DNA from 4 places in the Zoogloea oryzae genome. Region 1 is predicted to be linked to each of the others. Evidence: predicted binding sites of a transcription regulator. Region 1 holds the regulator's gene; each other region holds the start of a gene.
What was found. The regulator FNR, encoded in region 1, switches genes on or off when oxygen is low (the NO sensors DNR and NnrR bind a similar motif). The targets are predictions, from matches to a motif close to TTGANCTAGNTCAA.

Region 2: the regulator FNR is predicted to act here: its motif matches at 6,005-6,018, upstream of QQK25_RS11175 (bifunctional acetate--CoA ligase family protein/GNAT family N-acetyltransferase).
Region 3: the regulator FNR is predicted to act here: its motif matches at 897-910, upstream of QQK25_RS02235 (oxygen-binding di-iron domain-containing protein).
Region 4: the regulator FNR is predicted to act here: its motif matches at 5,184-5,197, upstream of QQK25_RS18865 (tetrathionate reductase family octaheme c-type cytochrome).

The regions. Positions count from the first base shown of each region.
Region 1 is NZ_BSPX01000105.1:2,450-9,534, reverse strand. It holds gene QQK25_RS21060 (tRNA pseudouridine(65) synthase TruC) at 1-443, opposite strand, end outside; gene QQK25_RS21055 (transporter-like protein) at 542-2,650, shown strand; gene QQK25_RS21050 (methyl-accepting chemotaxis protein) at 2,796-3,416, shown strand; gene QQK25_RS21045 (oxygen-binding di-iron domain-containing protein) at 3,423-4,163, shown strand; gene QQK25_RS21040 (SirB2 family protein) at 4,239-4,625, shown strand; gene fnr (fumarate/nitrate reduction transcriptional regulator Fnr) at 4,626-5,360, opposite strand; gene hemN (oxygen-independent coproporphyrinogen III oxidase) at 5,480-6,874, shown strand; gene QQK25_RS21025 (sulfite exporter TauE/SafE family protein) at 6,962-7,085, shown strand, end outside.
Region 2 is NZ_BSPX01000029.1:42,180-49,264, forward strand. It holds gene QQK25_RS11145 (hypothetical protein) at 222-713, opposite strand; gene QQK25_RS11150 (sigma-54 interaction domain-containing protein) at 951-2,300, shown strand; tRNA gene QQK25_RS11155 (tRNA-His) at 2,508-2,583, opposite strand; tRNA gene QQK25_RS11160 (tRNA-Arg) at 2,634-2,707, opposite strand; tRNA gene QQK25_RS11165 (tRNA-Pro) at 2,735-2,811, opposite strand; gene QQK25_RS11170 (PAS domain-containing sensor histidine kinase) at 3,017-5,935, shown strand; gene QQK25_RS11175 (bifunctional acetate--CoA ligase family protein/GNAT family N-acetyltransferase) at 6,184-7,085, shown strand, end outside.
Region 3 is NZ_BSPX01000003.1:59,370-66,454, reverse strand. It holds gene htpG (molecular chaperone HtpG) at 1-184, shown strand, start outside; gene QQK25_RS02240 (hypothetical protein) at 267-821, opposite strand; gene QQK25_RS02235 (oxygen-binding di-iron domain-containing protein) at 991-1,761, shown strand; gene QQK25_RS02230 (vWA domain-containing protein) at 1,812-2,990, opposite strand; gene QQK25_RS02225 (AAA family ATPase) at 3,010-3,852, opposite strand; gene QQK25_RS02220 (histone deacetylase family protein) at 3,898-4,809, opposite strand; gene QQK25_RS02215 (M20 aminoacylase family protein) at 4,922-6,091, shown strand; gene QQK25_RS02210 (ABC transporter permease) at 6,166-7,085, shown strand, end outside.
Region 4 is NZ_BSPX01000075.1:3,080-10,164, reverse strand. It holds gene QQK25_RS18885 (DMT family transporter) at 1-332, shown strand, start outside; gene QQK25_RS18880 (hypothetical protein) at 754-1,077, opposite strand; gene QQK25_RS18875 (DUF3373 family protein) at 1,113-2,852, opposite strand; gene QQK25_RS18870 (cytochrome b/b6 domain-containing protein) at 2,883-3,473, opposite strand; gene QQK25_RS18865 (tetrathionate reductase family octaheme c-type cytochrome) at 3,489-5,096, opposite strand; gene QQK25_RS18860 (alpha/beta fold hydrolase) at 5,393-6,268, opposite strand; gene QQK25_RS18855 (hypothetical protein) at 6,458-6,997, opposite strand; gene QQK25_RS18850 (hypothetical protein) at 7,053-7,085, opposite strand, start outside.

The DNA of each region.
Region 1 (7,085 bases):
CGGCTGGTGGGGTAGCGATCCACGGCGAAGGGCAGCTCGCAGGTGGCGAGGGTGCGGAAATCGGTGACGGCGGGCTGGGCGGCGTCGGAGGTCTCGTCGCCCACCCACTCGGCGTCGTCCCGGCGGCGGGTGAGGGCGTGGTCGATGCGCCCGGCTTCGGGCGGATGGCCACGCACCACCGCGAGGTAGGTCTTGGCGACTTCCTGGCGTTCGAACTGGCCGCCGAGCTGGCGGGCGGTGTCCCGGTCGAGGGCGAACACCAGCACGCCCGAGGTGCCCCGGTCGAGACGGTGGGCCGGATGCACGTGGCGGCCGAGCTGGTCGCGCAGCAATTGCACGGCGAAGCGGGTTTCGTGGCGGTCGAGCTCGCTGCGATGGACGAGCAGCCCGGCCGGCTTGTGGATGACGACCACGTGGTCGTCCTGGAACAGGATCGGAAGCATGTTGGGATGGTAAACCGGTGGCCAGGGTCGCGGGGTGGAACCTTCCCGCCCTGCAGGAGGACGAACCTAAATCCATCTTCTCGGGGCATACTTTGCCTATGTCAAATACGTTTACCCTCGACGCGGCGCTAGCCGAGGCCTTCACCCGCGACGCCCTGCTCACCTCCATCCACTCCGTGCTGCCCGAGCAGCGACAGGGGCAGCGCGACCTTCCCAGGCTCGCCGCGCGCCTCGCTGCGCTGGTGGCCGCCGCCGACCTGCCCGACCGGCTCGACGCCTGGCGGGCGCTGACCGCCTGGTTGGCCGGCGGTGCCCTGTGGAGCGATGTGTACATCGATTCGGCCGACGTGCACGGCTCTGCCACCCAGCGTTTCGCGGTGCTGATGGACGTGCTCGCCGCCCATCCCGACCTGGCCGCCGCGGTGCGCCGGGCGATCCGCTGCATCCTCGACGAGACCGACGGGGCCAACCTGTTCGGCGAGGTGGGGATTCCCAGCGACCGGGGCTTTCTGTCGGAGTTCGGCGACCGGCTGACCGCCAAGCTCATCCCGTCGCCCCGGGACGACCACGATCTTTCGCACCTGATGAGCCGCAGCTTCCGGCGCAACAAGGATCTGACCCTCATCCGTGGCCTGCAGCCGTCCACCTTTCAGCGGGCCGTGGATCTGCTGTTCCCGGCTGATGATCCGGGGATGAGCACGGCGCTGAAGGGCGCGATGGCCGATGGTTTCCGGCTGCTCCTGGCCCGGGTCCAGGGGCAGGGCCTGTCCCTCAAGCTGCGGGCCCGGGGCGAGCATCGGCCGGTGGCCCGCTCGCCCTTCCGGCGGCTCGCCGACAGCGGCGAGAATCTGCTTTGCGCCTGGGAGCAGGGCCGCGTGTCGATGCAGCTCGTCGAGGCCTGGCAGCTCGATCTGGCCGCCTGCCGGGACGAGATGCACCTGATCTCCACGCGCCTCGAATCCGAGGGCATCAGCGTGGATATCGTGTATGGGCTGGACGTGCTCGACCGCTGCCTCACGCGGATGGAGACCATCGTCGGGGTGATGGCCGCCGACCCCGGCTCGCCGGGGCCTGTCCTCTTGCTGCTCCAGCAACTGGCCTACGCGGCCCACGAGAGCGCCAGCCTGCGCCATCTGGTGCGGGCCAACTTGCAGCGCCTGCAGCGGCGCATCGTCGACCGCGCGGGCAAGACCGGCGAGCATTACATCGCTGAAAACAACGAGGACTACCGCCATATCTGGACAGCCGCTGCCGGCGGCGGGCTGCTGACGGTGGGCACCGCGGCGATGAAGATGACCGTCGCCGGCGCCGGGCTGGCGCTGTTCCTGGAAGGGCTTGGCTCCGGCATCAACTACGCGGTGAGCTTCCTGCTCCTCCAGGCGCTCGGGCTGATCCTCGCCACCAAGCAGCCGGCGATGACCGCCGCCGCCTTCGCGGCCATCATCCGTGACCGCAAGGGCAACGAGCGCCTCGACGTGATCGTCGATTACGCGGCGTGCATCTGTCACTCGCAGCTGGCGGCGACCATCGCCAACGTGGTGGTGGTGGCCTGCGGCGCCTACGCCTTCGATGCGGCGTGGCGCCTTGCCACCGGGCACGCCTTCCTCACCACCGACGAGGCCCGTTATGTCTTCCATTCCCTCAGCCCGGTCGATAGCGGGACAGTGTTCTACGCGGCGCTCACCGGGGTGATCCTGTACCTCGCGGCGCTGGTGGGTGGCTGGGTGGATAACTGGGCGGTGTATCACCGGCTGCCCCAGGCGATCGCCGAGCACCGGCTGGGCAACCGCTTCGGGCGGCTGCGCATGATGCGGCTCGCCGGCATCGTGTCGCGCAACATGTCGGGCTGGGCGACCAACATCTCCCTCGGGCTGATGCTGGGGATGACGCCGGTGCTCGGCAAGTTCTTCGGGCTGCCGCTGGATGTGCGTCACGTGACGCTCAACTCCGGCATCCTCAGCCTTGCCACGTCGTCCCTCGAGATGAAGTGGGTCGGCACCGGGCTGCTCACGCTGGCGGTGGCCGGCGTCGGGGTGATGTTCGTGCTCAACCTCGGGGTGAGCTTCGCCCTGTCGCTGATGACCGCCGTGCGCGCCTACGATCTGCCCAAGTCCGACCTGCGCGAGCTGCGCCGCCGTCTGTGGCATCGCCTGCGCACCCGGCCGCGGGATTTCCTGCTCCCGCCGAAGCGCCCGGCGGCTTCCTGAGGGTGCTGCGGGGAGGCTCAAGCTTGACGGCATCACGCCGTTAATCTCCCCGCGGCAGCCGGCCGGCTCATCCCGATGGGATCGAGGGCGGCGACCGCTCCGATCGATGCGTCCCACCCATGCGGTCCGTCACCGAGAGCCCCGAATGAATGCGCCCGAACGAAACCTCAAACTGACCAACCACCGCTCCGGCGAGCTTGCCGGCATCGTGCGGGTCAACGAAGAAATCAAGGCCATCGTCGCGACGGCCTTCCGGATCAACCTGATGGCCCTCAACGCCATCTTCCTGGCCAAGCGCGCGGGCAACGCCGCGCTGGGCTTCGGCGTGCTCTCCAACGAACTGCGCCGCTTCGCCCAGGATCTCACCCGACACATGGCCTCGCTGCGCGACATGACCTCCGGCTCGGTGGGCAGCGTCACCGGCGTCGTCCAGCAGCAGCGCAACTCGCGGATCCTCGCCGAGGCGATCCGCCTCGCCGGCGAGGTGCCCGGCGTGCGCGAGGCCCGCAAGCGCGGGATGGCGCGCCTGTCGGCCCAGCAGGTCAAGCTGCGCGCCCTCGACCTGCGCCTGCGCGCGGCGGTCGAGGAGACCCAGCAACTGGTCGAACTGGGCGGCGTGCTGGCCCGCTCGGCCAAGATCGAGGCGGCTTACGGCGGCGGGTTCAGCCCGGCGCTGATGCAGGTCTCGACGGATTTCGCGGAGGTGATCGCGCAGATCAAGCGATCCCTCGAAGTGCTCGGCAAGGAACGGCTCGTAAAGGACTAGGAACCCATGAAGCAGGCTCACTGTATCTTCCAGGAAGACGACCACCGCTGGCTGGCGATCGCGCGCGATGCGACCAAGCCGGGCTACATCATCGACACCAACGAATACGTGATCGTCGATGGCGAGGAGGCGCTGCTGTGCGACCCGGGCGGCATCGAGATCTTTCCGGCGGTCTTCTCGGCCCTGTCGGCAGAGTGCGACCCCACCAAGCTGGCCGGCCTGTTCGCCTCCCACCAGGACCCGGACATCATCTCGTCCCTGGCCCTGTGGCTGGAGTTCAAGCCGGATCTCAAGTGCTACACCAGCTGGCTGTGGCAGTCCTTCCTGCCCCACTTCGGCGGCGAGGACACCACCTTCGTGCCGATTCCCGATCCGGGCATGACCATCAAGCTCGGCAGCCTCGAACTGCAGGCCGTGCCGGCCCATTATCTGCACTCGTCGGGCAACTTCAACCTGTATGACCCGAAGGCCAAGATCCTGTTCTCCGGCGACATCGGCGCGGCGCTGCTGCCGCCCGACCAGGGCGGGCTGTACGTGGAGGATTTCTCCCGCCACATCCGCCACGCGGAAGCCTTCCACAAGCGCTGGATGGGCTCCGACCGGGCCAAGCGTGACTGGTGCGAGCGCGTCTCGCGGCTGGAGATCGACATGCTGGTGCCCCAGCACGGCTCGATCTACCAGGGCGCCGACGTGCAGCGCTTCATCAACTGGTTCGCGGCGCTGGAAGTGGGCGTGCTGCGCGGCTGAAGTTGAGGCCCCGCAAGGACGGGGCAGGGCGGATGCCCGAAAATGTCGTCAAGGCGTAACCCCATCCGAGGCGACATGTACCTGCTCATCAAGCATCTCCACATCACCTGCGTCGTGCTGAGCGGCGCGGGTTTTCTTTTGCGCGGCTGGTGGTCGATCACCGGATCGCCGCTGCTCAAGGCCCGGCTGACCCGGCGCCTGCCTCACGTGATCGACTCGTGTCTGCTCGCCAGCGCCATCGCTCTGGCGTGGATGGCCGGGCAATACCCCTTCGTGGATGGCTGGCTGACCGCCAAGGTGCTGGGCCTGCTGGCCTACATCGGCCTAGGTGTCGTGGCCCTGCGACCGACGCGGCCGCTCGGCGTGCGCGTGGTGGCGCTCGCCGCGGCGGCGGCCGTGTTTTCGTACATTGTGTCAGTGGCGCTCACCAAGAACCCGGCGGGCTGGCTCGCGCTCGTCTGATCAGATGGCGTGGTGGTTCAGCAGCCGCTTGAGCCCCGGGGTGTCAAGGATGCGGATGTGCTTCTGCTGGACCGCCACCAGGCCTTCTTCCTGGAAGCGCGAGAAGGCGCGGGAGACGGTTTCGAGCTTCAGGCCCAGGTAGGAGCCGATCTCGTCGCGGGTCATGCGCAGATGGAACTCGGACGGCGAGAAACCCCGCGCGGTGAAGCGCTGGGACAGGTTGAGCAGGAAGGCGGCGAGGCGTTCCTCGGCGCGCATGGAGCCGAGCAGCATCATCACGCCGTGGTCGCGCACGATCTCGCGGCTCATGATCTTGTGGAACTGGTGCTGCAGGCTCTCGACCTGACGCGACAGCTCTTCGAGGCGGCTGAAGGGGATCACGCACACTTCGCTGTCTTCGAGGGCGATGGCGTTGCACGAGTGGTGTTCGGTGCTGATGCCGTCCAGCCCCAGGACTTCGCCGGTCATCTGGAAACCGGTGACCTGATCGCGGCCGTCCTCCAGAATGACATCGGTCTTGAACGAGCCGGCGCGGATCGCGTAGATCGCCTCGAAGGACTCCCCGGAGCGGTAGAGATGCTGCTGACGCTTGATCTTGCGACGGCTGCCGACGAGCTCGTCGAGCTGGTTTATTTCCCGCGGGTCGAGCCCGAACGGCAGGCACAGCTCGCGCAGATTACACTGGGAACAAGCTGTCTTGATCTCGATAATTGTTGCTGGAATCGCAGAATTCATCTGTACGCTTACCACCTGGACTTGAGAGGATTTACCAACCTTTGGAGCCCTTTGATCCACATCAATACGATTACAGGATGATTCTGCGATCGTTTCGCGGAATTAATAGAAGCACGCCCATGAACGCGACTCAAAAAGATCTGATCTTCGACCCCGAGCTCATTCGCAAGTTTGATGTGAATGGCCCGCGTTACACTTCGTATCCGACCGCAGACCGCTTCGTCGAGGCCTTCAACTCCGACGCGCTGTGCGACTGGCTCGGCAAGAGGTCGATCGGCGGGATTGGCAAACCGCTCTCATTATACTTCCACATCCCGTTCTGCAATACGATCTGCTACTACTGCGCCTGCAACAAAATCATCACCAAGGATCACGGGCGCTCGGCCAAGTATCTGGAGTACCTCGAGAAGGAGGTTGATCTTCAGGTCGCCTGCCTGCAGGGCCCGCGGGAGGTGCTGCAGCTTCACCTGGGCGGCGGCACGCCCACCTTCCTGTCCCACGACGAGCTGCGCCAGCTGATGGGCATCGTGAAGAAGCACTTCACGCTGGTGCCCGACGGCGAGTACTCCATCGAGGTCGACCCCCGCAAGGTCGATGAAGCCACCGTCGCGCTGCTGGCCGAGCTGGGCTTCAACCGCATGAGCGTCGGCATCCAGGATTTCAACCCGGATGTGCAAAAGGCCGTCAATCGCGTCCAGAGCGAGGAAGAAACCAAGCTGGTGATCGACGCGGCCCGCGCCCACGGCTTCAAGTCGGTGAGTGTCGACCTGATCTACGGCCTGCCCAAGCAGAACGTTATCAGCTTCAACCGCACCCTTGAGCAGATCCTGGCCCTGTCGCCGGATCGCCTGTCGATCTACAACTACGCGCACCTGCCGAGCCTCTTCAAGCCCCAGCGCCGCATCGTCGACGCGCAGCTGCCGTCGGGCGAGACCAAGCTGCAGATCCTGCAGCTGGCCATCCGCCGCCTCACCGAGGCCGGCTACGTCTACATCGGCATGGACCACTTCGCCAAGCCGACCGACGAGCTCACCACCGCCCAGCGCCAGGGCCGCCTGCACCGCAACTTCCAGGGCTACTCGACCTACGCCGAGTGCGACCTGCTGGCCTTCGGCGTCTCCGCCATCGGCAAGGTCGGGCCGACGTACGCCCAGAACGTGAAGACGCTGGACGAGTACTACGACATCCTCGACACCGGCCGCCTGCCGGTGCTGCGCGGCATCGAGTTAACCCCGGACGACCTGCTGCGCCGGGCGATCATCCAGGCGCTCATGTGCCACTTCGAGCTGTCCATCGAATCCATCGAGATCGCCCACTTGATCGACTTCAAGAAGTACTTCGCTGCCGAGCTCGCCGACCTGCGCGAGATGGAGAAGGGCGGCCTCCTGAAGATCGACGACCAGTGGATCAGCGTGCTGCCCGCTGGCCGGATGCTGGTGCGGGCCATCGCGATGGTGTTCGACCGTTACCTGCGCTCCGACCGGGAGCGGACCCGCTACTCCAAGGTGATCTGATTCGCCGTCTGGTTGCTCCGGATCGTCAGGACTAAACTATGCGCCCCGTGACCTCGCGGGGCGCTTTTCATTTGCAGGGTTGAAACCATGCCGGAAACCGGTTACTTCGCAGTCTTCCTGATCGGCCTGCTGGGCGGCACCCACTGCGTGGCCATGTGCGGTGGCATCGTCAGCGCGCTCACCGTGCAGACGATCCAGATGCCCGGCCAGA
Region 2 (7,085 bases), on a different contig from region 1:
TCTCTTCCGGATTCATCTTCGGGCGTGGCGACAGGCCGCTGTTGTGCCAGCCCTTCAGCAGACGGGAACCCGTCTGAAATTACGGCCAGGTCCGCGGTGGCTCCGCTCGGCCTGGATCTGAGGCGCGAAGTCGGCGTTCTGCACCAACCGGAGCGCCCCACGCCGCATGTCCCAGCCGGTGCGAACAGGATTTCCAGCGCATGGCAGGGCTCCGCAAAACGCTACTGAAGGCCAAGGGCCGACCTGAGCTGCACCTCGTCGCTGGCGAAATCGATGCGATCGACCCGCCCCTCGGACAGCCGGATCACCGACACCGCGCCGCGCTGACGTGGCACATCGGCCAGCAGCGACGCGTCCCGCGCGAGCCCCACCCGGAAAGGCAGCGCGCGCAGGGCAGGCAGCGCGAACATGCGGGTGATCACCGCGGGCATCGCGCTGATGTCGGCCAGATAGGCCGCCTGCAGCCGATCCAGCACGCCAGCAGGCTGAGCCGCCAGCAAGGCGTTGGCAAGATCACTCGCCGTCTTGTCAGCGGCAAAAAGCACCACCCGCGTCCCAGCCGGCACCGCCAGCACCTTGCCGTGCTGATCCTCCAGGTTCAGCACCGGAAAAACCGCACCCGGGGCGAGCGGCGCAGCCATGGCCCCCATGCCAAGCAGCAGCGCACCCAGCACGAACAGCGCCCGAAACGATCGAAACAAGCGGGTCATCATCAAACGGCTCTCCTCTTGAGGGCAGATGAAAGGGGTTGGATCAGCAACGCCATAGCCTGCCGCCTTTCACCCCCGATGTGCAAACCCAATCAAGCCCCGTGCCAACCCGCGCCGGGCCCGGAAATCCCTTTTTTCACAGTCACCTGCTGGGCGCCGCGGAATCTCCGTGATGACACCGATTGACCGCCAGACACCCCCATGACAGCATCTGGCAGTCTACTTGGCAGAAGCCTCCCCATGACCGCCAGCGTCCATCCCCTGCCCGAGCTCGTCTCCTTCCTCGACTCATTGCCCGAGCCCCACATCCTGTGCGACCGCAGCTACCGCATCCTGGCGGCCAACGCGGCCTACCGGGCCAACTGCGGGCGGCCGGAGGATCTCATCGGGCGCAAGTGCTACGAGGTCTCGCACCGCTACCCGGTGCCCTGCGACCAGGCCGGCGAATCCTGCCCGCTGGCGCGCAGCCTGATCTCCGGCCAGCGGGAGCGGGTCGTCCATCTGCACCACACCTCGTCGGGCGAGAGCTACGAGAACATCGAGCTGTCGCCGGTGCGCGACGCCCAGGGCGAGATCGCCTACTTCATCGAGAAGCTCGAACCGCTGCCGGTAGCCCGCGGGTTTGCCGACGACAAGGGCCTGATCGGCCGCTCCCAGGCCTTCCGGGCGATGCTCGAGCTGGTCGCCCGGGTCGCGCCATCCGAGGCCACCGTGCTCCTGCAGGGCGAATCCGGCACCGGCAAGGAACTCGCCGCCAAGGCCATCCACGACGCCAGCCGGCGCGCCGACCGGCCCTTCGTCGCGGTGGATTGCTCCGGCCTCACCGAAACCCTGTTCGAGAGCGAACTCTTCGGCCACGAAAAAGGTGCCTTCACCGGCGCCAACACCCGCAAGATCGGGCTCGTCGAAGCCGCCAGCGGCGGCACGCTCTTCCTCGACGAGATGGGCGACATCCCGCTCACCATGCAGGTCAAGCTGTTGCGCCTGCTGGAAACCGGCACCTACCGGCGGGTAGGCAGCACCGAACTCATCCGCGCCGACATCCGGCTGATCTCCGCCACCCACCGCCCGCTGAAGACCCTCGTCGAGAACGGCCAGTTCCGCCAGGATCTGTTCTACCGCGTGAATGCCTTCCCGATCGGCCTGCCGCCCCTGCGCAACCGCCGCGACGACATCCCGCTGCTCGCCGAGGTGCTCCTGGGCCGCGTGGCGCCGGAGCGCAAGCTGCGCATCGCCCCCGAAGCGCTGGCCAGCCTCGTCGCCTACGACTACCCGGGCAATGTGCGCGAGCTGCGCAACATCCTCGAACGGGCCAGCCTGCTGTGCGACGGCGACACCATCATGCCGAACCACCTGCCCGACGAACTCCTGCAGCCCGCCGCCACCGCCATGGATGACGACCTCACTCGCGGCAACCTGCCAGCAGCGCCCGCCCTCACGCCCGAAACCGCCGCGCCCAGCGACGAGGAAATCGCCGCCGCCCTGCGCAACCACACCGGCTCACGCAAGGCGCTGGCCACGCGGCTGGGCATCAGCGAGCGCACGCTCTACCGTCGGATCAAGGGACTGGAAGCTGAGGAGGGGAACTGAGCGGCAGGGCTCGCGCCGGGCCGTGGCGCGGGAAAGAACCCCGCCCGGCCGCAGGACTGGCGTATCGCGCGGCCTCGTCGTCGCGACGCCAGTCACCCGGCGGTCACCGAAGACGGCCAGAATCCGGGCTGGCGAGAAGGCGCGAGGGAGAACGGCAGCGCTGAAAAGCAGAAAGCCCCGATTTCTCGGGGCTTTCGCTGTGTTGCTTGGGGCGACATACCGGGATCGAACCGGTGACACCTGGAATCACAATCCAGTGCTCTACCAACTGAGCTAATGCCGCCACTGAAGGTCATCGACTTGCGTCGCCAACCTGAAACCAAATTGTCTGAGCCTGCCCGACAGGAATCGAACCTGTAACCCCCGGCTTAGAAGGCCGGTGCTCTATCCAGTTGAGCTACGGGCAGATCGCCGCGGGCACCGGGGTCAAGCTTTGGTCGGGGTGGAGAGATTCGAACTCCCGACATCTTGCTCCCAAAGCAAGCGCGCTACCGGACTGCGCTACACCCCGAGAGGCGCGAATAATACATAGCCTCTTCCTATCAGTCAAACAGAAAATCAAAAAATTTTCTGAAACGCTTCTGAACCACTGCCGCGGCAGCCTGTCCGTGCCTGATAGCCGTTTGGAGAAATTTTACACACTCCGTGTCACGCCGCATGCTCGATGGCGAGTTGGGCTGCGAAAAATGCATTCGTGGCGCAGATAATATGTATTGATGCTCTTCCGTCCCGCCTCTCCGCTGCTCCGTCGGGCAGCCCTCCCCTTTCTGCTCGCTGCGGGAGGTGCCTACGCGCCCGTCGTTCTTGCCGCCGCGGGCGGGGCGGGCGACTTCAGCATCCAGACTTCCCTGCCCTATCTATTGGTGGCCGGCGGCGGGCTGGCAGCAGGCCTGCTCCTCGGCCGCATCTCCCGCCCACGCCCCGTGCCGCCGCCGGCGCCGGCCCCCCTGTCGGTCTCGGGTGCGCCACCGCTTTCGGCGATGCCGCCCCGCCCCATGCCGCCGGGTGTGCCAACCACCCCGTGGCGGGATTTCGTCGAGATCGCCTCCGACTGGCCGTGGGAAACCGACGCCACGCTGCGCTTCGTGCCGGTGCCCGACGCCCCGACCCCGCCCAGCATCATCCCGCCCGACACCATCGGCCGCAGCTGGGAAGAGGTGATCGTCCCCGAGCTGCCGCCCGATTTCGCCATCGCCCACCAGGAAAGCCTGGGCCGGCACGGACCGATCGCCGTCACGCTGACGCGCCGCAGTGCGACGGGCGAGGTGCGCTACCTTGAACTTCGCGGCCGACCGATCTTCGATTCCGCCGGCCAGTTCCAGGGCTACCGGGGCATCGGCCGCGAGGTCACCGACCGCGCACGCCTGTCGGCCAACCTCGAACGCAACGAAGAGCGCATCCACGCCCTCATCGCCTACAGCACCGACGGCTACTGGGAGCAGGACGCCAACCTGCGCTACACCGCGATCACCGCCAGCTCCGGCCACCTGGCCGACCTGGCCGCCGAGGACGCCATCGGCAACCGGCGCTGGGAGCTGCCCGGCGAATCCCCGGACGAAGCCCCGTGGGCCGAGCACATCGCCCAGCTCAAGCAGATCGAGCCCTTCTCCAATCTGGTGTTCTGCCGCCGCGACCGCAACGGCCGGGCGATCTGGCTGAGCGAATCGGGGATTCCGGTGTTCGACAACCGGGGCGTGTTCGCCGGCTACTGCGGCACCACCCGCAACATCACTGATCGGGTCGTCGCCCGCGAGCAGCTGCAGCGGGACGAAGCCCTGTTCCGCGCGCTCTTCGAGCACGCGCCGGCCAATGTCGGGCGGATCTCGGTGGATGACCGCTGGCTGCAGGTCAATGCCGCCCTCGCCGCCTTCCTGGGCCAGCCGGCCGAAGCCCTCGCCGGCGCCGCCCTCGACGCCGTGATGAGCACCGAAGACGCCGCCGCCGGCAAGGCCCTGCGGGCCCGCTGCCTCACGGGCGAGATCGACCACTACAGCCGCGACGTGCGCTACCACTGCGCCAACGACAGCATGCTGTGGTGCCGCGAATCCGTCCGGCTGATCCCCGGCCGCGACGACACGCCGCCGTCCTTCGCGGTGGTCGTCGAGGACATCTCCGCGGTGCGCGACACCCTCGACACCCGCCGCGCCGGCGAGGAGCGCTACCGCCAGCTTTTCGAGCTATCGCCCGAGGCTACCCTGGTGTGCATCGACGGGCGCATCCACCTCTCCAACGCCGCCAGCCGCCGCCTGTTTGCCGCCGACGACACCCGCGCGCTCGAAGGCATCGAGATGCTCAACCTCGTCCATCCGGACGACCGGGCGATGGAAGCCGCGCGGCTCCAGCAGTTTGCCGCCAACCCCGAGCAGACCGGCCTCGCCCCGCTGCCCCTGCGCTACCAGCGCCTCGACGGCGAATGCATCAACGCCGAAGCCACCGGCGTGCGGATGCGCTTCGACGGCCAGCCGGCGGTGCTTTATGTATTGCGTGACGTGGCCCGCTGGCTGTCGGCCGAGCAGGTGCTGCGCGAGAGCCGCGCCATGTACCGGGACGTGGTCGAGTCGGTTAACGAGATCCTCTTCCAGACCGACGGCGAAGGTCGCGTGACCTTCCTCAACCGGGCCTGGCGCCACACCACCGGCTTCGACGGCCGGCTGTCCATCGGCCAGAGCCTGCTGGATTTCGTCGCCGACGAAGACCGCAGCCGGGTCGAGCAGCACCTGCGCAGCATCCGCGAGGGCTACGAGGACATCGCCCAGTTCGAATTCCGCCTGCGCACCCACTCCGAGGGCCTGCGCTGGGTCGAGGCCACCATCCGCCCCCTGCGCGACACCTACGACCACGTGGTGGGCAGCTCCGGCACGCTGGACGACATCACCGCCCGCAAGGAAGCCGAGCAGTCCCAGCGCAACCTCAACCTCGAGCTCGAAGCCCGCGTGCGCGTGCGCACCGCCGAACTCGAAGCCTCCAATCGCGAGCTCGAAGCCTTCTCGTATTCGGTCTCTCACGACTTGCGGGCGCCGCTCCGGGCCATCGACGGCTTCGCCCAGATCGTCGCCGAGGACTACGCCCCGCGCCTCGACGAAACCGGCCGCGAATACCTCCACCGCATCCGCATCGCCACGCAGAAGATGGCGCGGCTCATCGACGACCTCATCGACCTGGCCCGCCTCACGCGCCAGGCCATGAAGCGCGAGCAGGTGAACCTCAGCCAGATCGTCGAGCAGATCCTCACCGAACTGCGCCAGGAAGACCCGGAACGCGCCATCGAGATCCACGTCGAGCCCAACCTCGTCGCCGCCGCCGACCGCGCGCTGATCCGCGTGGCGCTCGAAAACCTCCTGCGCAACGCCTGGAAGTTCACCAGCCGCCGCGACGTGGCGCAGATCCGCTTCCACGCCGAGATGCGCGACCGGCAGATCGTCTATTGTGTCTCCGACAACGGCGCGGGCTTCGACATGACCTTCGCCTCCAAGCTGTTCCTCCCCTTCCACCGCCTGCACGGCATCAGCGAATTTGCCGGCACCGGCATCGGCCTCGCCACCGTCCAGCGCGTCATCCAGCGCCACGAAGGGCGCGTCTGGGCCCAGTCGACCCCCGACCAGGGCGCCAGCTTCTTCTTCACGCTCTGCCACTGATCCGGCACCTCCGGGTGTTGTGCGGCAGCCAAACCGTTGCTGCTGCGCAACAGCCTGAATTCAAAAGCGTTGATATAAGTCACAACTAATGTTGTGCATCGCAATACATCGGCACTTTTACCGATATCCGGCAGCATTCTTGCGGGTTAAAATTCGACTGTTAACTGACGATAAGAATATCTGCGGCTACGGCAAGGGTCATGGTCGCCCCAGCAGACCAACCGAATTGCACTAACCGAGCATCCATCATGAACGAACGACACTACCTCACCCCCCTCTTCGAACCCCGGTCCGTGGCCGTCATCGGTGCCACCGAACGGGAAAACTCCCTCGGCAACGTGGTTGTCCGCAACATGCTGGAGGCGGGGTTCAAGGGCAAGTTGTTCGCCGTCAATCCCAAATACGAAGAAGTCCTGGGCGTGCCCTGCTACAAGAGCGTCGAGGACATCCCCCAGCGGCTCGATCTCGCGATCATCACCACCAAGGCCGACCGCGTGCCGGCCATCGTCGACGCCTGCGGCCGCGCCGGCACCAAGTCGGTGGTCGTGATCCCCTCCGGCTTCTCCGACGCCGGCCCCCGGGGCAAGATGCTCGAGAAGAACACCATCGAGAACGCCCGCCGGCACCGCATCCGCCTGCTCGGCCCCAACTGTCTGGGCGTGCTGCGCCCCGAGCTCGGCCTCAACGCCAGCTTCGCCCACGGCGGCGCCACCAAGGGCTCCATCGGCCTCATCTCCCAGTCCGGCGCCCTCTGTTCGGCGATCCTCGACTGGGCGCGCCCCAACAACGTCGGCTTCTCGTCGGTCGTCTCGCTGGGCACCTCGGTGGACATCGACTTCGGTGAAGTCCTCGAATACATGGTGTCGGATTCCCGCACCGAAAGCATCTTCCTGTACGTCGAAGGCATCAAGGACGCGCGGCGCTTCGTGAGCGCCCTGCGCGCAGCCGCCCGCGTCAAGCCGGTGCTGCTGATCAAGGTCGGCCGTCACCCGGTCGGCTCCCACGCCGCGCTGCTGCACTCGGGCGCGATGGTCGGCGAAGACGCGGTGTTCGACGCCGCCCTGCGCCGCGCCGGCGTGATCCGCCTGTACAACCTCGGCCAGCTGTTCGCTGCCGCCAACGCGCTGTTCTCGCACTTCCGTCCGCGCGG
Region 3 (7,085 bases), on a different contig from region 1:
GATCCTCGAGATCAACCCGGCTCACCCGGTGGTGCTGCGCCTCAAGTACGAGGACAAGCAGTTCGACGACTGGGCGGCGGTGCTCTTCGATCAGGCCCTGCTGGCCGAAGGCGGTACGCTGGACGATCCGGCGAGCTTCGTGAAGCGCATCAACCAGCTGATGCTGGCGATGAACGGCAACTGACGATCTGCCGCGCCGGGGTTTCAGGCCCCGGCTGGCGTGGTCTCGAACGGGGGCGCATACCTTTGGGTGTGCGCCCCCGTTTTCATTCCTGGTAGATCTGGTAGGCGTTGGGGCGCTTGGCGGCGCGCAGCGTGCCGGTGGCCGGGTCGTACATGGAGGGCAGCTTCTTCGGCATCATCGAGCGGGTGGCCGAGCGGTTGACGTAGCCGTCGCTGGCTGCGTTGAGCGTGTTGGTGCGGGCGTTGTAGGCAGACTTGGGCTTGGCGATGCCGCGCGGGGCCACGCGCCCGGCGAGGCTGCGGTTGCAGTCGCCGTAGATGTCGCCGCTGGAGCCCTTCTGGGTGCGCGGGTCATTGAAGACCTGGATCTTGCCGGAGGCGTCCTGGCGGGTCGTGCCGATGCCCTGGGTCTGTTCCCGGAGTGCGCAGATGGTGGAGCTGGGTGGCCTGACCTGCATGCTCCGGCGGGTGTCGTTGTACGCCGAGCGCGCACCGCCGAAGGGCACCGTCTTCTCCAGCCGGCTCGCCTGCGAGCTTGAAGTGCCCGCCTGGGACGAGGGCCCCAGTGCGGTGGCGGGAGCGGCCGCGAACAGGATGGGGCAAGCGACGGAGAGGAATAGCAGGGCGGATTTCTTCACAAGCGGGGGCCTCTTTGCTGCAGGGCAAAAATGGGCAACATACTCCAAAACGTGCAAGGCTGACGAGGACATAGTTTGATAATCGTCAATGTAAATCACTGTCACCTTTTCGACATGTCATTTTGTCGGATAAAGTGTTGGTCCCACCGATATTGCACATTTCAACAACATGGCTGTCGAACTCTTCAACAATGGCACGCACGCCTGTCTGGCCTTCTACGACCTTGTGGACGAGGAGGCCGACCACGCGGTCCAGTGCAATCAGTTCCTCATTGTAGACGGCCAGCATGGCGCCCTGATCGATCCGGGCGGCAACATGACCTACACCGGTCTGCTGATGTCGATGCAACGCTTCTTCCCGTCCCGCGGGCTGGATTTCATCTTCGCCACCCACGCTGATCCGGACATCATCGCGTCCCTCAACAAGTGGATGGTCGCCACCCACTGCAAGGTGATGATCTCGCGGCTCTGGACGCGCTTCGTGCCCCACTTCACCACCGGCAAGGATTACACCGCCCGGATCATCGGCATCCCCGACGAAGGCATGAACATCGTGCTCGGCAACAACACCATCAAGGCGGTGCCGGCGCACTTCATGCACTCGGAAGGCAACTTCCAGTTCTATGACCCGGTCTCGAAGATTTTGTTCACCGGCGACATGGGCGCGTCCCTCGTGGATCACGACCAGGCCTCCAAGCCGGTCACCAACTTCGACGAGCACATCGCCACGATGATCGGCTTTCACCGTCGCTACATGATCTCCAACAAGATCTGCCGCTTCTGGGTGAACATGGTCCGCCAGCTGGATGTGGAGATGATCGTGCCCCAGCACGGCTGCCGTTTCGAGGGCAAGGCGATGGTCAATCGCTTCCTCGACTGGATCGAGCAGCTGCCCTGCGGCGTCGATCTGCTGACCCAGGATTTCTACCGGGTGCCGTAAGCGCCGGCGTTGTCCGGCGACGGGTGAAACGAGGCGGGCTTCGGCCCGCCTCAGTTTTTGCGGGACAGCTGGCTGATGGCCCGGGTGAGGCCGTCGAGGGTCAGCGGGAACATCCGCTCGGCGAGGATCTGCCGGATGATCCCGATCGACTGGCGGTAATCCCACATCCGCTCGGGCTCGGGGTTGAGCCACGCGACGGCCGGGTAGGCTTCGGCCAGGCGGCGCAGCCACACGGCGCCGGCCTCGGTGTTGCTGTACTCGATGGAGCCATTGGGCTGGAGGATCTCGTAGGGGCTCATGGTCGCGTCGCCCACGAAGATCAACTTGTAGTCGGGCCCGTACTTGTGGATCACGTCGAGGGTGGGTGTGCGCTCGGAGTGGCGGCGGAAGCTGTCGCGCCACACGTGGTCGTACACGCAGTTGTGGAAGTAGAAGTACTCCAGGTGCTTGAATTCGGCGCGGCAGGCCGAGAACAGCTCTTCGCACACCTTCACGTACGGGTCCATTGAGCCGCCCACGTCGAAGAAGATCAGCACCTTCACCGCGTTGTGGCGCTCGGGGCGCATCAGCAGATCGAGGTAGCCGGCGTTGCGGGCGGTGGCGGCGATGGTGCCGTCCAGATCCAGCTCGTCCGGCGCGCCCAGGCGGGCGAAGCGGCGCAGGCGACGTAGCGCGACCTTGATGTTGCGGGTGCCGAGCTCGACGGTGTCGTCCAGGTTGCGATACTCGCGCTGGTCCCACACCTTGACGGCGGTGCGGTTGCCGGCGGATTCGCCGCCCACGCGGATGCCTTCCGGGTTGTAGCCGCTGTTGCCGAAGGGCGAGGTGCCGCCGGTGCCGACCCACTTGCTGCCGCCCTGGTGGCGGCCTTTCTGCTCGGCGAGGCGTTTCTTGAATTCCTCCATCAGTTTGTCCCAGCCCAGCGCCTCGAGCTTGGCCTTCTCCTCGGGCGTGAGGTGCTTCTGCATCATCGCCTTGAGCCATTCTTCGGGCAGATCGACTTCCAGCCCGGGCACCGACTCGACGCCCTTGAAGTATTCACCGAAGGCCTGATCGAAGCGGTCGAACTGGGATTCGTCCTTGACCAGCGTGGCGCGGGACAGGAAGTAGAAGTCGTCCAGGCTGTGGTTGCCCAGCCCGGCCTGCAGGGCTTCGAGCAGGGTCAGGAATTCCTTGGTGGATACCGGCAGCTTGCGGGCCTTGAGGTGCAGGAAGAAGTCGATGAGCATCGCGGCGCTCCGGCGGCCGTCAGCGGTTGCGCTGGGCCATGAACACCAGTCGCTCGAAGAGGTGCATGTCCTGCTCGTTCTTGAGCAGCGCACCGTGGAGCGGCGGGATGATGGCCTTCTGGTCGGGCGAACGCAGGGCTTCGGGCGGGATGTCCTCGGACACCAGCAGCTTGAGCCAGTCGATGAGCTCGGACGTGGAAGGTTTCTTCTTCAGCCCCGGCACGTCGCGCAGGCCGAAGAAGACTTCCAGCGCTTCCTTCAGCAGCGACTGCTTGATGCCGGGGAAGTGCACGTCGACGATCTTGTGCATGGTGTCCCGATCCGGGAACTTGATGTAGTGGAAGAAGCACCGGCGCAGGAAGGCGTCGGGCAGTTCCTTCTCGTTGTTGGAGGTGATGAAGACGATGGGGCGGTGCTTCGCTTTCACCAGCTCGCGGGTTTCGTACACGAAGAACTCCATGCGGTCGAGCTCGCGCAGGAGGTCGTTGGGGAACTCGATGTCGGCCTTGTCGATCTCGTCGATCAGCACCACGCAGGGCGCGTCGGCCTCGAAGGCCTGCCACAGGGTGCCCTTGACGATGTAGTTGCCGATGTCCTTCACGCGGTCATCGCCGAGCTGGGAATCGCGCAGGCGCGACACCGCGTCGTATTCGTAGAGCCCCTGCTGGGCCTTGGTGGTGGATTTGATGTGCCACTGCAGCAGCGGCATGCCCAGGGCGGCGGCCACTTCTTCGGCGAGCATGGTCTTGCCGGTGCCGGGTTCGCCCTTGATGAGGAGCGGCCGCTGCAGCCGGATCGCGGCATTGACGGCCAGCATCAGGTCGGGCGTGGCGACGTAGTTCTCGGAGCCTTCGAAACGCATGGGGATTCCTCTCTGGGGAAGGGCTGACGTTGACGTTTGCGTCAATTATAGCGGCGCTGCGGTAGCGAAAATCCGGCGGGCGGTGTCGATGGTGGCGGCGTGGATCGCCACGGTGTCGTCGATCTGCCGGGCGTAGCCGCCGGCCATGGCGATGGCGACGGGAAGACTCCGGCGCTGGCATTCGCCCAGCACGCGCTCGTCCCGGGCGGCGAGGCCGGTCTTGCTGAGCTTGAGGCGGCCGAGGCGGTCGTCTTCAAATGGATCGGCGCCAGCGAGGTAGATCACCAGGTCGGGCTGGTGGCGGAATACGAGCGCCAGCGCGTCGTCGAGGGCCGCGAGGTAGGCTTCGTCGCTGGTGCCGTCGGGGAGCTCCACGTCCAGATCGCTGGTTTCCTTGTCGAAGGGAAAGTTGCGCGCACCGTGGATGCTGAAGGTGAAGCAGTCGGCCCGGTTGGCGAGGATGGACGCCGTGCCGTTGCCCTGATGCACATCGCAATCGACGATCGCCACGCGCTCCACGCGGCCTTCGGCGCGCATGGCGAGGGCGGCCACGGCGGCGTCGTTGAACACGCAGAAGCCTTCGCCCCGATCACGGAAGGCGTGGTGGGTGCCGCCGGCAAGGTTGGCGGCCCAGCCTTCGGCCAGCGCGGCGCGGCAGGCAGCGAGCGTGGCGCCGGCCGACCGACGCGAACGCTCGACCATCGCCTCGGACCACGGAAAGCCGATCCGCCGGACTTCGTCGTGGCCGAGCGTGCCGCGCACCACTCGCTGCACGTAGCCGGCGTCGTGGGCGCGCAGGAGCTCCGTGTCGCTGGCGGCGTCGGGCACGCGGAAGTCGTCGGGCGCAAAGTGGCCGCTGGCGAGCAGGCGTTCGCGCAGGCGGCTGTACTTCTCCATCGGAAAGCGGTGGCCCGGCGGAAGGGGCAGCACGAAGTGGTCGGCGTAAAAAAGCTTCATCGTGGATCGTCGGCGCAATTGTGGTTTGGCGCGGTGGGGCGAAAGCGGCGCCGCTGCTATTATTTCGCGAATCCGGCCACAGGGCCGATTCTCGACGCATCGGGGACGCACCATGAATCTACTCGACACGCTGCGCGCCGAACAGGCCGCCACCACGGCCATCCGCCGTGACATTCACGCCCACCCCGAACTGGCCTTCGAAGAGCATCGCACCGCCGCGCTGGTGGCCGATCGCCTGGAGGCGCTGGGTATCGAAACCCATCGGGGCGTCGGCAAGACCGGCGTGGTGGGCGTGCTGCGGGCCGGTACGAGCAAGCGCGCCATCGGCCTTCGCGCCGACATGGACGCACTGCCGATCCAGGAGAAGAACGACTTCACCCACCATTCGCGCCACCCCGGCAAGATGCACGCCTGCGGCCACGACGGCCACACCGCCATGCTGCTGGGCGCCGCGGCGCACCTCGCGCGCAACCCGGAATTCGACGGCACGGTGTATTTCCTGTTCCAGCCCGCCGAGGAAGGCGAGGGCGGCGCGCCGGAGATGATTGCCGACGGGCTGTTCACGCGCTTTCCGATGGAGGCGGTGTTCGGCATGCACAACTGGCCCGGTGTGCCGGTGGGGCAGATCGCCGTGCATCGCGGCCCCGTGATGGCCTGTGCCGACCGCTTCGACATCGAGATCCGAGGCCACGGCGCCCACGCCGCCATGCCCCATCAGGGCATCGACCCGGTGCTGTGCGGTGCTGCGCTGGTGCAGGCGCTGCAGTCGGTGGTGAGCCGCAACGTGGACCCGGCGGATTCGGCGGTGCTGTCGGTCACCCAGTTCCACGCGGGCGACGCCTACAACGTGATCCCCGACGTGGTGCGCATCGGCGGCACGGTGCGGGCTTTCCGTCCTGACGTCCGGGCCCAGGTGGAAGACGCCATGCAGCGGGTGTGCGCGGGCATCGGCGCGGCCTTTGGCGCCAACGTGCATTTCAGCTACAGGCGCGGCTATCCGCCGACCATCAACACCGTGCCCGAGGCCGAGTTTTGCGCCCGGGTGGCGGGCGAGGTGTGCGGCGAGGGCAACACCCTCATCGACCCCAAACCCAGCATGGGCGCCGAGGATTTCGCCTACTTCCTGCAGGAAAAGCCCGGCTGCTACGTGTGGCTCGGCAACGGCCCGGGAGAGGGCGGCTGCACGCTGCACAACCCCCACTATGACTTCAACGACGACGCGATTCCCTACGGCGTGGCCTACTGGGTGCGTCTGGTGGAACGCTGGCTGGCCGACGCCTGAGGGCCTTCATCCCGGGGCGGGCACTTTTGCGCCGTCGCCCGCTCCAACGCTGGTTGCCGCTTCCCGCCTGAACCATGTTCTCCCTCTCCCTCCGGATGCTCCGGCGCGATCTGCGTGCCGGCGAACTGGGCCTGCTCGTGATGGCCCTGGTGATCGCCGTCGCCAGCCTGACCAGCGTCGGCTTCTTCACCGACCGGGTCGCCCAGGCCCTCAAGCGCGAGGCCAACCAGCTCCTGGGCGGTGATCTGGTGCTGGTTTCCGATCACACCCTCGACCCGGCCTATCGGGACGAAGCCACCCGACGTGGGCTGAAGTCGGTGGTCTCGGCCACCTTCACCAGCATGGCCAGCCTGGGCGACGGTGCGCAGCTGGCGGGCGTGAAGGTCGTCGAGGACGGTCATCCGCTGCGGGGCTCGATCCGCATCGCGCCGGGCCTCAACCAGCCGGACGCCCCGGCGCGCGGCATCCCCGCGCCGGGTACGCTGTGGCTGGACGAGCGGCTCGCCAGCGCGCTGGGCGCGAAGGTTGGCGACGAGATCGGCCTGGGCGCGCTGCGGATGAAGATGGCGGCGGTGCTGAGTTTCGAATCCGACCGGGGCGCCAACTTCTTCAGCCTGCTACCTAGACTCGTCATCAACGCCGCCGACCTGCCCGCAACCCGGCTGATCCAGCCCGGCAGCCGGGCCTTCTACCACCTGCATGTGGCGGGCGAACCAGCCGCCGTGGCCGGTTTCGAGGCTTGGGCCAAGCCGCGGCTGCAGCGGGGCGAGCGCCTCGAGACCGTCGATAACGCCCGGCCCGAGGTGCGTTCCACCCTCGACCGTACCGAGCGCTTCCTGCGTTTTGCGGCGATGCTGGCGGTGGTGCTGGCGGCGGTGGCGGTGGGGCTCGCCACCCGGCGTTTCGTGGAGCGCCATCTGGATGGCTGCGCGGTAATGCGCTGCGTGGGGGCCAAGCAGGGGCAGTTGCTGCGGCTCTTCATCGGCGAGTTCGT
Region 4 (7,085 bases), on a different contig from region 1:
TGCCGCTGTTTGCGCTGTTGTGGCTCGCCACCGACGGCACCCTGCCCCACGACGTGCCCCTGCGCGCCGGCGGCGCCATCGCCTATCTGGGCGTGTTCGGCTCGGCGGTGGGCTTTGCCCTGTACTTCTACGTGGTGCGCCACCTGGAGGCGTCGAAGGTGGCGCTCATCACCCTCATCACCCCGGTGCTGGCGCTGATGCTGGGCCATTGGCTCAACGGCGAGGTGATCGGCCCGAGGGTGGCCGCAGGAACGGGCTTGATCCTCGCCGGGCTGGCGATGCATCAGCACACCGCGTGGCGGGTGATCCAGCGGCTGCGGGTGCGGGCTTAGGGGTGTGGGGATGTCGGACTGAAGTCCGACCTACAGGGGGCCTGGGCGCGGAGCCGGTCCTCGCCGGGCCGGCGATGCATCAGCACACCGCGTGGCGGGTGATCCAGCGGCTGCGGGTGCGGGCTTAGGGGCGTGGGGATGTCGGACTGAAGTCCGACCTACAGGGGGCCTGGGCGCGGAGCCGACCCTCGCCGGGCCGGCGATGCACCAGCACACCGCGTGGCGGGTGATCCAGCGGCTGCGGGTGCGGGCTTAGGGGGGTGGGGTTGTCGGACTGAAGTCCGACCTACAGGGGGCCTGGGCGCGGAGCCGGTCCTCGCCGGGCCGGCGATGCCCCGGCTCTCCGCGGGCGGTGCACGAAAACGGGGCGGTTCCGCTCAGGGAGCCGCCCCGATGTGCCCGACAGCGGGCGGGATGGGCTTCAGCAGCCGGCAGTCTTCTTGAACGACTTGCTCTCGTTCTTGCCGCCGGCGTTGTCGTACTTGGCGCGGATCTCGTCGCCTTCGACGATGCGTTTGTCCTTGAACTTGTCGAGGGTGAGATCGTCGTTGATGTTGATGGTGACGCTGTCACCGGACTTGTTGTCCTTGAGGATGGCGACGGCCGACTTGCCGTCGGCGGCCAGCTTGATCTTGGTGATGACACCGACCATCTTCACGTCCTCGGCCGCAGCCGGGGTGCTGAAGGAGGCGGCCGAAATCACGACGGCCACGGAGAGCATCAGGTTGGAGATGAGCTTGCGCATGGTTGGGTTCCTTTAATCAGCGGGGCTTCGTGCCCTCAGAATTTCACTTCGAAGGTGGCGTAGGCGTTGTAGGCGTTGTCGAGCGGCGTGGTGGTCATCATCTGGCCGTTCACGTCGGAGATCTTCACGGGGGCGCCAACCCAGTTGTTGCTGCCGGTGTACTGGAAGTCGTAGTACTGGAAGCCAAGGCGGACGAAGCTCTTGGCCAGATGGGACGAGATCGGCCGGCTGTTGAGTTCCTGGATCAGGTAGAGCTCATAGACGTTGCCGCGGGTGCCCACCTTGGATGTCCACATGTCGGTGGCCGCCGGGGCAAAGGTGATCCAGTTCTTGGAGCCGTGGTTGTACTCAAAACCGAGCTTGGTCTTGGAGGGCAGGTCGTAACGCACGCCCAGGGCAATGGCGGTGCCGGTCTTGTCGCGGGCGGCCTCGGGGCTGAAGAAGCCACCGGTGAGCAGCCCCTGGAAGCCGAACTGCGCCGAGACATTGTCGTTCGGGTGGGTGATGCTCATGCCCAGGTCGGCGAAGTAGTTGAGATCGCCCACGCCCACCTGCTTGATGGTGCCCATGGCGCCCATGCCATACCAGTCGATGTCACCCAGGTTGACCTTGGGCATGGTGTTGCCGAAGTAGGTGTCCTGCATCTTGGGGGCGTCGAAGATCTTGAAGCCCCGGTTCCATTGCAGCCACACCCGCAGGGGGTCGGTGTCGATGGGGATCAGGGCCACGCCGAGCATGTCGGTATCCTGCAGCGAGTTGCCGGGGGTGGACCGGAAGCCGCTTTCAAAGCCGCGGCCGTAGCAGATCTTGCCGTAGGCGCCGGGCAGGCCGTCGATGTCGGGCGCCCAGCCGACGGTCATGCCGTCGAAGGCGTAATCCACCAGCAGCGAGGGCGTGCCGCCGTTGCCGGGGCGCGGGGCGTTGAGGCGCAGGTTGCTCGGGGCACCGTGGGTGGACGGGCGACGGCCCACCGAGAACCAGATGTCCTGATCGGCGATGTTGCTGACGGTGGCAAAGGCCCGATCGACGTTGAGATAGCTGCTCGACGGGATGTGGCCGAGGGTACCGTCGAAGACACCGACGCGATCGGCGAAATACGGGGCCGATCCGCCGTTGGTCACGGCATCGTCGTCGCCGGCGCCGAAGGTCTTGTACATCACCAGCCGTGCATTGACGGTCACGTCCTGGGTGGCCTTGGCGACGAGATCGAGACCGAAGCGGTTGGTGTAGAGGGTGTCGTTGCGGGGCTTGTAGGCGGGTACCGAGACACCGAAGCTGCCCAGCGCACCCATCATCCCGGCGTTGGCGCCCATGAAGCTCTGGGCCTGCTGGTAGGTGCGCACGCCGGACATGTCGGAGGCAAACCGCATCAGCCCCGCCAGCGCGGCGCCATTGGCGGGCGTGGGGTTGGCGAAGAAGTTGGCCTGGAGCTGGGCCTGGGCGTTGGCGAAGGTGGCGCTCACATCGGTGAAGGGCTTGGTCTCGCCCCACAGGCTATCGACGCGGAACTGGTAGTCGCCGCCGATGGTGAGCCAGCGCTCGGAGGATTTGTCCTCAGCCTTGACCACCTTCTCCTTCAGCTCTTCAGTGGCCTGGCGGTTGGCGGTGGTGGCGGCGTTGTTGGCTTCCACCTGGCCCTTCAGGCGGGTGAGTTCCTGGGAGAGGGCTTCGATCCGCTTGAGCAGTTCGGCGTTGGTTTCGGCCTGGGCCTGGAAGGGCAGGAACAGCCCTGCCACCAGGACGCCGATCAAGGTTCTGACATGACGGGTTTGCATGACAACTCCCTGTAAGCTGCGTTGTTTGAATCAGTGATCGTCGTCCCAGCCGGTGACCATCGCCCGGAAGTGGGCCATTGGCGTGTGGCCGGTGGTGCCGAGGTAGATGTGCCCGATCAGGAAGGCCAGCATCAGGAAAGCGCCCACCGTGTGCACGGTGGCGATCGTCCCGAGGTCGACGCGGAAACCTGCGGCGCCCAGCTCGTTGTAGAAGAGATAGGCCAGCCCCGAGAGCCAGATCAGCGGCGTCACCACCATGGTCACGCCCAGGTAGGTCTGGGCCTGCATGGGGTTGTGCTTGCGCTCGCGGGTCGGCTTGAAGGGGTGAGGCTCGCCCTTGAAGATCCCCACCGCATAGAAGCGGACGATCTTGTCGATGTTCTTCATCGTGGGGATGTATTGCCGCCACTCGCCGGTGGTGAGGTGCCAGAACATGGCAAACACCCACAGCCCGATGAAGGCCCACACGGAGGTGGTGTGCACCCGGTGGGCCTGCTCGAAACCGAGCAGGTGATAGCTGCCGTGGATCTCGAAGCCGGTGATCAGCATGCCGATGATGAGCACCGCCTGAATCCAGTGCCACAGGCGCTCGAAGCGGGTGAAGATATAGACGCGTCCCATGATCCCGTCTCCCGGTCAGTGCTTGCGATTGACGAAGCGGATGAGGCCATGCACCAGCACGCCGGCAAGGAGCGCCGCCGCAGCCAGCCAACCCACCGTATCGACGATGCGGTTGCCACCCCGGCCAGGGATGTAGATGCCCTCGATCTTCTCGAGGCGTCCGCCGCGGGCGTGACATTCGGTGCAGGCCAGGGCCTTCTCCTTGGGGGCGACCATGTGGGTGATCGGCCACATCGCCACCGTCTCGATGAAATCCACCTTGCCCGAGTAGGGCTTGCCCACCGTGGCCATGCCCGCGGTGATGGCCTTCTGCCAGTCCATGTTCTTCCAGTAGGCGGTGTCGTCCTCGCCGGCCAGATGGGCCACCACGAGGGAACGATTGACCGGATCGAAAGGCTGCTTTCCGCGGAACACCTTGACCGGCCAGATCATCGACTTGCCATCGTCCGGCCCGCCTTCAAAGGTGTTGATGGCGATCGGCTGGCGGCTCTTGTCGATGTCGTCACCGAGCAGGGTGTATTTCACCGAGCCGTTGAACCACATGTACTCGGGGCGGACGTTCTCTTCGAGCACGAAATCGCCCTTGATGCCGTTGTAGGTGATGTGGCCGTCGTCGTTGGTGATGACCAGCGGCTTGCCCTTGGCGTCGCGCTTGCCGGCGGTGGACCAGTCCCAGGACATCTTGGTGGGCATGTCGCCCCGGGCGAAGGCAGGGATGTGACAGGTCTGGCAGGCCACCTTGTCGGTGTGGTCGTTGAGCTTGGCCATGCCGTGGGGCGCCTGGCCGTGGCAGGCCTGGCAGGTGGCCGGATTGCTGCTGTCGGCCTTGCCGCGCATGTGGGCGCCACCCTTGTCCATGGCGGTGGGCGCATAGCGGCTGCCGGGCACCTGGTGGCCGTCGGTCTTGTGGCAGGTGGCACAGGTGAAGTTGTTGCCCTCGGCGTCCATGTGCACGTCGAGCGCCTTGTCGGGCTGCTCAAGGGAGCTGTCCAGATCGCCGTGCTTCACCGCGTCGCCGCCGCCGCCATAAAAATGGCACGCGCCGCAGGTTTCACGACGGGTCTTGCCGACCTTCTGGGCGATGGCCTGCAGATCGATGCCGCGGATGATCTTGCCTGAGCCAGGGGGAAACTCGGTGTCCTTGGTCACCGGGTTGCCGGCAAAGCCGGAGGGCTTCTTGTATTTGCCGGTGGCGTCGTGGCACACCAGACAATCGACGTTCTCCTGGGAGGCGAAGTCGAACTTGCTGCCGTCCTCCATCCCGTAGCCGATGTGGCAACTGGCACAGGCCTTGTAGTTGGACGAAACCGAGGTGCAGAAATTGTTGATCACATGCCGCTTGCCGAGCGTCTGCCCGGTGCCGGGATTCACGTATTCCCACTTCCAGTGCTGGGTCTGGTGAACCTGCTTGGCGGCCTCCGTGTGACACGTCAGGCAGGCCTTGGTGACTTCCGGGCCAGACTGGAACGGTCGCTGGAGTTCCTTGAACTTGCTGTGATCCGCCGTGGACTTGAGCAGCGCCGCAGTGGCCGCCCCCGCCTTCTGATCGGCCGCCGCATGGGCAGTCCCTCCCATCAGCGTAGCCATCGACAGCGCGAATAAAAGTTGCTTGAGCACTTGCATACGCCCCCCTCTTGCGAATCAACCGACTGAAGTGGTGCACGGCAAAACAGCACAAGTGAAATCTAAGAACTTTCTAATATTCGAATATTGATATTCATCAATACCCACGATGAGATCACGGTTAAAACACACGTTGCCGGCAACGATGTTGCGGCGCCTTGCTGCCGGGCCGGTTTTTGCCGCGACCAGACATCCCGGAGCGTGGTGGATTTCACCGAAGCAAAAGCGCTCACCCCGAACGACAAAAGGCCGCGCACCGGGCGCGGCCTTTCATCTGCCAGAAAGACGGAAAAGGGTCAGTGGGCCAGAAAATCCACCACCATCCGGTTGAACTTGTCCGCGTGCTCCCACTGGGCCCAGTGCCCACAACGATTGAAGATGTGCAGCTCGGCGTTGGGCATGCCCCACAGCAGGCGCAGGCCCACGTCCATGGGCACGAAGCGGTCGTCGCGGCCCCAGATGACCAGCGTCGGGGCGCTGATCTCGCCCAGGCGCGGGCCGTAGTCGGGGAACTGCTTGGGGTTGGCGGCCAGGCTCTTGACGAAGTTCTCCAGGTGATCCTTGCGGGCCATCATGTTGTCGAGGCGGGCCTGGTACAGGGCGTCGGTGAGGCTGCTGGTGTCGAACACGAACACCGCCATCATCTTCTTGAGGTTCTCGATGGTCGGGTCGCGGTACAGCCCCTGCAGCAGCTTGATGCCTTCGGTGGGCATCGGCACGAACTGGCTGGGGCCACCGGTGCCGCCGCCCATCAGCACGAGCTTGCCGACGCGGCCGGGGTTGAACAGCGCAAACGCCACGGCGCTGTGGCCGCCCATGGAGTTGCCGATGATGTGCACCTTGTCGAGGCCCAGCGCATCGAGCAGGCCCTTGAGGCAGCGGGCGTTGAGCTCGGAGCGGGAACCGGCGCACACGATCGGGTCGCTCTTGCTCCAGCCCGGGCAGTCCATCAGGATCACCCGGTAGCCGGCAGCAACCAGCGGCTCGATGTTGCGGTTGAAGTTGGCCCAGCCGCTGGCGCCAGGGCCGGAGCCGTGGAGCATCACCACCGTCTCGGCGCCGCTGCCGCAGTCGTTGTAGTGCAGTTGCAGGTCGAGGTCGCCCTCCGTGATGCGGACGAACTTGCTGGTTTCGGCTTCGGTCAGGGCGGGGGTGGGCGCGGCGGTCGTCATCCTGTTTCCTTTCGGCGTGACGCAGGCCGGCGGCGGGGCCGGTCGCGACTTATTGTTGTGTTGTGGAGTCGGGGGCCGGCGCGCCGCGATGGACACGGCACGCGGCCCGGCCGGGCAGTACAGCACAGGCGGGCGTGCCGATGCATCCCGGGCGGGCGAAATGTCCACTGCTTGCACAACCAAAGGCGGTCAGCCCTCGTCGGGCAGCATCTCGTAGAAGTTCTTGCCGATGGTGTCAATGTGGCGCACCCCGAGCTCGTCGGCGATCTCCTGGCACATCTCGAAGGCCAGCACCAGCTGGGCGCGAGAGGTGGCGTTGCGCAGGTGGTCGCGCACCGGCTGGTCGCCGTGGCGCAGGCTCTGCTCCATGGTGTTGAGCAGGTACAGCCGCGCGAGAGCCAGGGATCGCCGTTGGCGCGGGGCGTTGGCCGGGCGCTCGGGCACCGGCGCCGGCCGGCTGCGCGCATCCATCTGCGCCGAGGCGCGGCTCGCCACCGCCGCCACCGGCCGCGGGCCGCCCACGCGGATCACGAAGCCTTCGTCGTGGAGTGTTTCAAGCGCCTGGCGCACGTCGCCCAGGCCGGCGGCAGCGTCGATCAGCTCGGCCACGCTGCGCCGGCCGTCCACGAGGATCAGCATTGTTCGAAGGCGCGGCGGAACCCGTCTTGTGCGGGTTGCGATCTCCTCCACCCCGGCCACGGTCTTGGCCAGAATCCAGTCGTTGCCCATTGCGCGCCCTCGTGCTGCTTTCTGATACGGGACGCGATCATAAGGATTGAAAACTTCAGTGTCGTGACACCCGCCTATGACGGAAGCT